Regions from separate parts of the Streptomyces sp. 184 genome, predicted to be linked through region 1. Evidence: riboswitches for the same ligand, from Rfam matches in the RefSeq annotation. Region 1 holds a riboswitch; each other region holds the start of a gene.
The links. Region 1 has a riboswitch for thiamine pyrophosphate ahead of QBL21_RS08920 (thiamine ABC transporter substrate binding subunit). Riboswitches for the same ligand answer to the same signal wherever they lie in the genome.
Positions count from the first base shown of each region.

Region 1 (2,256 bases):
CCGGCGGCGCGGGTTACTTCACGACCAGCGAGGTCCACGTCTTGATCCACTGCTCCCGGTTGTCGTCGATGTCCGCAGGGTCGAGGGTGTGCGGGTCGTCGATCTCCTCGCCGTAGCGGGTGAACACCTCGGGCAGTTCGGTGTTCTCGCGCGCCGGGTGGACGAACATCTTCAGCGGCATGTCCTGCTGGAACCGCTCGCCGATGAGGAAGTCGAGGAGCGCCTTGCCGCCTTCGGGGTTGCCGGCGTTCGCGAGCAGCCCGGCGAACTCGATCTGGCGGAAGCAGGTGCCGGTGGACACGCCGGTGGTGGCTTCCGCCGGCTTGGACTCCATGTCGAGGACGGGCGGGCTGGAGGCGTACGAGACGACGAGCGGCTTGTCGCCCTTGCCGGCGCCGGAGAAGCGCTCGTAGTACGCCTGCTCCCAGCCGTCGACGACCTCGACGCCGTTGTCGCGCAGGTCGCTCCAGTAGTCCTCCCAGCCCTCGGCGCCGTACTCGTCGGCGGTGGCGAGGAGGAAGGCCAGGCCCGGGGAGGAGGTGGCGGCGTTCTCGGTGACGAGGAGGTCCTTGTAGCGGGGGTCGGCGAGGTCGTCGAAGGTCTGCGGCGGGTCGAGGTTCTTCTCCTCGAACCAGGCGCGGTCGTAGTTGACGCACACGTCGCCGTAGTCGACGGGGGTGACGCGGTGCTCACCGGCGTCGAGCTGGAGTTCCTCGGGGATGCGGTCCAGCCCCTTCGCCTCGTACGGGGTGAAGATCCCGTTGTCGAGGCCGCGGGAGAGCAGGGTGTTGTCGATGCCGAAGAAGACGTCGCCCTGGGGGTTGTCCTTGGACAGGACCGCCTGGTTGACGGCGGAGCCGGCGTCCTTGCCCTTGAGGATGTCGACCTTGTATCCCGACTGTTTCTCGAACGCCTTGAGGACGTCGTCGGAGACGGCGAAGGAGTCGTGGGTGACGAGGGTGACGCTCTTGTCGCCCGAGCCGGACCCGGATCCGTCGCCGGAGTCAGAGCCGCAGGCGGCCAGCCCCAGGGCGAGGGACGCGGCCAGGGCGGTGGTGACGATGCGCTTCATCGGGCTGCTTTCGTGGCGTGCGGGCAGCCCGGGCAGCAGCAGAGTGTCGACCGAACTTCCTACCCAGAATGACCTGGGCGAGGTTCGAGGGTCTGCGGCCTGGACGGTGCCGCACTCTCAGCGCTGCGAGCGCTCCCCTGTCGGTATGTACACGTGAACGGTATCAGGCGGGTGCCTCGGCCGCGGAGGCCGCGAGCTGCCCGCAGGCCCCCTCGATCTCCTGGCCGCGGGTGTCGCGCACGGTCACGGGCACGCCGTGGGCCTCCAGCGCGGCGACGAACGCCCGCTCGTCCTCGGGCCGGGAGGCGGTCCACTTGGAGCCGGGGGTGGGGTTGAGCGGGATGAGGTTGACGTGGGCGCGGCGGCCCTTGAGGAGGCGGCCGAGGAGGTCGGCGCGCCACGCCTGGTCGTTGATGTCCTTGATCAGCGCGTACTCGATGGAGACGCGGCGGCCGGAGCGTGCGGAGTACTCCCAGGCGGCGTCGAGGACCTCGCGGACCTTCCAGCGGGTGTTGACGGGCACGAGGGTGTCGCGCAGCTCGTCGTCGGGCGCGTGCAGGGAGACCGCGAGGCGGCACTTCAGGCCCTCGTCGGCGAGGCGGTGCATGGCGGGCACGAGGCCGACGGTGGAGACGGTGATCCCGCGCTGGGAGAGGCCGAGGCCGTCGGGCTCGGGGTCGGTGAGGCGGCGTATGGCGGCCAGCACGCGGTTGTAGTTCGCCAGCGGCTCGCCCATGCCCATGAAGACGATGTTGGACAGCCGCGCGGGTCCCCCGGGCACCTCGCCGTCGCGCAGGGCGCGCATGCCGTCGACGATCTGGTGGACGATCTCGGCGGTGGACAGGTTGCGGGTGAGCCCCGCCTGGCCGGTGGCGCAGAACGGGCAGTTCATCCCGCAGCCGGCCTGGGAGGAGATGCACATGGTGACGCGGTCGGGGTAGCGCATGAGCACCGACTCGACCAGCGTGCCGTCGAAGAGCCGCCACAGGGTCTTGCGGGTGGTGTCGCCGTCGCAGCTCAGATGTCGTACGACGGTCATCAGCTCGGGCAGCAGCCCTTCGGCGAGCTTCGCCCGGGCCCCGGCCGGCACGTCGGTCCAGCCGTCCGGATCGGTGACGTAGCGCGCGAAGTAGTGCCGCGAAAGCTGCGCGGCACGAAACGGCTTCTCCCCCAGCTCCACCACG
Region 1 is NZ_CP123230.1:2,050,412-2,052,667, reverse strand. Features, by position in the region: gene QBL21_RS08920 (thiamine ABC transporter substrate binding subunit) at 14-1,072, opposite strand; TPP riboswitch at 1,111-1,221, opposite strand; gene rlmN (23S rRNA (adenine(2503)-C(2))-methyltransferase RlmN) at 1,236-2,256, opposite strand, start outside.

Region 2 (2,256 bases), 6.1 Mb from region 1:
TGAACAGGATCAGGATCGCGAAGCTCACCGCCAGCGCCGCGAGCGCCGCCAGCCCCCGCAGCCGCCCGACGATCACCACCGCCACCGCGAACACCAGCGCCAGCGCCGTCATCGGCACCGTACGCACCACGTCGGAGACCGCGTACTGCAACTCGCGCGGCGCCTTCGGCGAGTAGGAGACGACGAGTTCCTGCCCCACCTCGTACCGCCGGGACGCATCCGGCGCGACGACCTCCGTGAAGGTGCGCCCCGCGTGTTTGCCCGACGTCACCTCGATCGTCGCCTGCTCGCACACCGCGTCCTCGTCCGGCCGCGGCTCGTCCGCACCGCCACCGCCACCGCCGGGCGACCCCGGCTCCTGGATCTGCGCGCCCACATCCGAGCACTTCACCTGCTCGACCTTCGTGACCTTCGCCCGCTGCCGCTCCTGGTCGAAGCCGATACCGCTGCGCTCCCCGGCCGGTTCGTCCCCCGGCCACAGCGCGATCAGCCCGGCGAGCACCGCCAGCGCGAACGGGACGAGCACCGCGGCGATCACCGTACGCAGCCGGTGCGAGGCGGGCGGGGCCGGGGCGCCGCCGTGGTCGTGGGCATGGCCGTGCGAATGAGTCACGGCCAGATCATCGCAGGAACCGTCCCGGGGCCCTCTTTCGTGCCGGGACGTGCAGCGGTTAGCGTGGGCGGCGAACTGCACACCGCGGGAGCTCGGAGCACCGGGCTGAGAGGGCGCTGACAGATCCGAATCCGGACCGAAGCTGCGCCGACCGCCGAACCTGTTACCGGGTAATGCCGGCGTAGGGAGTGGGTCTCCATGACCGTTTCGGATGCACGTACGCCCGCCACCGGGGAATCCCCCGGGGATCCCACCGGGATCGGCTGGCACAAGGACCACCACCAACACCCCGTCCGGCCCGACATCAGGGTCCCGGTGCGGCGCGTGCACCTCACGAACGGCCGCGACGTGACGCTGTACGACACGTCCGGGCCGTACACCGACCCGACCATCGACACCGACGTACGCCGCGGGCTCACCCCGCTGCGCGACAACTGGATCATCGCCCGCGGCGACACCGAGGAGTACCCGGGCCGCCCGCCCAGCCCCGAGGACGACGGCCTCAAGCACACCTCACCCCGCGGCGGCCTGCGCAACCTCGACGCCGTCTTCCCCGGCCGCCCGCGCCAGCCGCGGCGCGCCCGCGGCGCCGCCGTCACGCAACTCGCGTACGCCAGAGCGGGGGAGATCACCGCGGAGATGGAGTTCGTCGCGCTGCGCGAGCGCGTCGAGCCCGCCTTCGTACGCGACGAGATCGCCGCCGGCCGCGCCGTGCTCCCCGCGAACGTCAACCACCCCGAGTCCGAACCGATGATCATCGGCAAGAACTTCCTGGTGAAGGTCAACGCCAACATCGGCAACTCCGCCGTCACCTCCTCCATCGAGGAGGAGGTGGAGAAGATGACATGGGCCACCCGCTGGGGCGCCGACACGGTCATGGACCTGTCCACCGGCCGCAACATCCACACCACCCGCGAGTGGATCCTGCGCAACTCCCCCGTCCCCATCGGCACCGTCCCCCTCTACCAGGCACTGGAGAAGGTCGACGGCCGCGCCGAGGAACTCAACTGGGACGTCTACCGCGACACCGTCATCGAGCAGTGCGAACAGGGCGTCGACTACATGACCGTCCACGCCGGCGTCCTGCTCCGCTACGTCCCGCTCACCGCCCGCCGCAAGACGGGCATCGTCTCCCGCGGCGGCTCCATCATGGCCGCCTGGTGCCTGGCCCACCACCGCGAGTCGTTCCTCTTCACCCACTTCGAGGAACTCTGCGAGATCCTCGCCGCCTACGACGTGACCTTCTCCCTCGGCGACGGCCTGCGCCCCGGCTCGATCGCCGACGCCAACGACGAGGCGCAGTTCGCGGAGCTGCACACCCTCGGCGAACTCAACCGGACCGCGAAGTCCCACGGCGTACAGACGATGATCGAGGGCCCGGGCCACGTCCCCATGCACAAGATCAAGGAGAACGTCGACCTCCAGCAGGAAATCTGCGAAGAGGCACCCTTCTACACCCTCGGCCCCCTGGCCACCGACATCGCCCCCGCCTACGACCACATCACCTCCGGCATCGGCGCGGCGATGATCGCCTGGTGGGGCACGGCGATGCTCTGCTACGTCACCCCCAAGGAACACCTGGGCCTCCCCGACCGCAACGACGTCAAAACCGGCGTCATCACCTACAAGATCGCCGCCCACGC
Region 2 is NZ_CP123230.1:8,105,870-8,108,125, reverse strand. Features, by position in the region: gene QBL21_RS34785 (YibE/F family protein) at 1-613, opposite strand, end outside; TPP riboswitch at 688-819, shown strand; gene thiC (phosphomethylpyrimidine synthase ThiC) at 812-2,256, shown strand, end outside.
Region 2: linked by a shared signal. The riboswitch ahead of thiC (phosphomethylpyrimidine synthase ThiC) and the one ahead of QBL21_RS08920 (thiamine ABC transporter substrate binding subunit) in region 1 are both predicted to bind thiamine pyrophosphate.

Region 3 (2,256 bases), 3.7 Mb from region 1:
CGCTCGTCGGCCCGCACCGCGCCGGCGTCGCCGAGGTCGACGCCGGAGCCGGCGAGCCAGGCCGTGGCGGGGCGGGCGCCGATGCCGACGACGACGGCGTCGGCGGTCAGCTCCGTACCGTCGTCGAGGACCACCGCGACCGGGCCGTCCGCGCCGAGGCTCTCGACGCGCTCGACCCGGCGGCCGGTCAGCAGCCGGGCCCCGCTCTCCTCGTACCACCCGGCCATCGGCGCCGCGACCTCGGCCGGCAGCGCCGCCGCCAGCGGGTGCCCGGCCGCCTCCACGACCGTCACCTCGCAGCCCTGCTCGCGCGCGGCGGTGGTCAGCTCCGCGCCGATCCAGCCCGCGCCGACCACCAGGATCCGGCTGCGCCGCACGAGCACCGCGCGCAGCCGCGCCGCGTCGTCGAGGGTGCGCAGCAGGTACACGCCGGGCGTGGCGCCGGCCGGGGCGCCGGGCAGCGGGATCGGCAGCGCGCCGGTGGCGAGGACCAGCCTGTCGTACGGCACGGGCCCGGCGTCCGTCTCCAGCAGCCGGCCCGCGGTGTCCAGGCGGTCGACGTGCAGCCCCAGTCGCAGCCCGATGCCGTACTCCGCGAAGTCCACCTCGAACGCCGAGCCCTCCGCCTTGCCGAGCAGCACCGCCTTGGACAGCGGCGGCCGGTCGTACGGCTGGTGCGGCTCCGCGCCGACGAGGGTGACGGCGCCCCCGTAGCCCTGCTCGCGCAGCGCCACGGCGGTCTGCACGCCGGCCATGCCGGCGCCGACGACGACGGTGCCCGCGGGGCCGTCCGCGGCGCGGCTGGGGCGGCGTGCGGCCCCGTCGGCGGGGCGCTCGCCGGGGGCGTGGTCCGGTTCGGCGTCGGTCACACCGATCACTTTATGCCGCACCCGTCGAGCGCCGCTCGCGCCGGGTCCGCTCGGGAGGCTCCCTTACAGCGGCCGGGCGTACGGAGTTAGGGTGGCCGGGAAGACTCGCGGGAGCCCGGCGCACCGGGCTGAGAGGGGGGCTGGCGGCCCCCGACCGTACGAACCTGATCCGGGTCATGCCGGCGAAGGGAGGGGCGAACGCGCCCATGCAGCCACGCGACACACCCCCGACACCACCCGCGACGGACCCCGCGGCGGACCCAACGACGGACCCAGCGGCGGGCCCAACGACGGGCCCAACGACGGGCCCAGCGGCGAAACCCGCGGCGGGCCCAACCGGCGCGCCGCGCCGGGCGGATGCCGCGTACGACGTCCTCGTCGTCGGCGGCGGCGTCATCGGCCTGGTCACCGCCTGGCAGGCGGCCCGCCGCGGGCTGGTCACCGCCGTCGCCGACCCGGCCCCCGGCGGCGGCGCCGCGCAGGTCGCGGCCGGGATGCTCGCCGCCGTGACCGAACTGCACTACGGCGAGGAGGCGCTGCTGGCGCTCAACCTGGCCGCCGCGGAGCGCTATCCGGCCTTCGCCGCCGAGCTGGCGGAGGCGTCGGGCAGGGACATCGGCTACCGCCGCTGCGGCGCGCTGTCCGTCGCGCTCGACGCCGACGACCGCGCCCAACTGCGCGAACTCCACGGCTTCCAGCAGCGGCTGGGGCTGTCGGCCGAGTGGCTCACCGGAAGCGAGTGCCGCCGCCTGGAGCCGATGCTCGCGCCCGGCGTGCGCGGCGGGCTGCGCGTCGACGGCGACCACCAGACGGACCCGCGGCTGCTGACCGCGGCGCTGGTCACCGCCTGCGAGCGGGCCGGGGTCGCCTTCCACCGCAGCCTCGCGGTCCGGCTGCGGGTGACCGGCGCGGGCGCGGCCGAGCGGGCGGCGGGCGCGGAGCTGGCGGACGGCACGCGGATCGCCGCCGGCCAGACGGTGCTGGCCGCCGGCAGCGACAGCGGCCGGCTGGCGGGGGTGCCGGAGGCGGTACGGCCGCCGGTGCGGCCGGTGAAGGGGCAGGTGCTGCGGCTGCGGATGCCCGCCGCCGGGACGCCGTTTTTGTCCCGTACGGTACGGGCCGTGGTCCGCGGCAGCAGCGTGTACCTGGTGCCGCGGGAGAGCGGCGAGCTGGTCGTCGGCGCCACCAGCGAGGAGCTGGGCTGGGACACCACCGTCACCGCCGGCGGCGTCTACGAGCTGCTGCGCGACGCGCACGAGCTGCTGCCCGGGCTGACGGAGCTGCCGCTCGTGGAGACCGGCGCCGGGCTGCGCCCCGGCTCCCCCGACAACGCACCGCTGCTGGGCCCCACCGCCCTGGCGGGCCTGCACCTGGCCACCGGCCACTA
Region 3 is NZ_CP123230.1:5,767,345-5,769,600, forward strand. Features, by position in the region: gene QBL21_RS24480 (NAD(P)/FAD-dependent oxidoreductase) at 1-878, opposite strand, end outside; TPP riboswitch at 967-1,077, shown strand; gene thiO (glycine oxidase ThiO) at 1,076-2,256, shown strand, end outside.
Region 3: linked by a shared signal. The riboswitch ahead of thiO (glycine oxidase ThiO) and the one ahead of QBL21_RS08920 (thiamine ABC transporter substrate binding subunit) in region 1 are both predicted to bind thiamine pyrophosphate.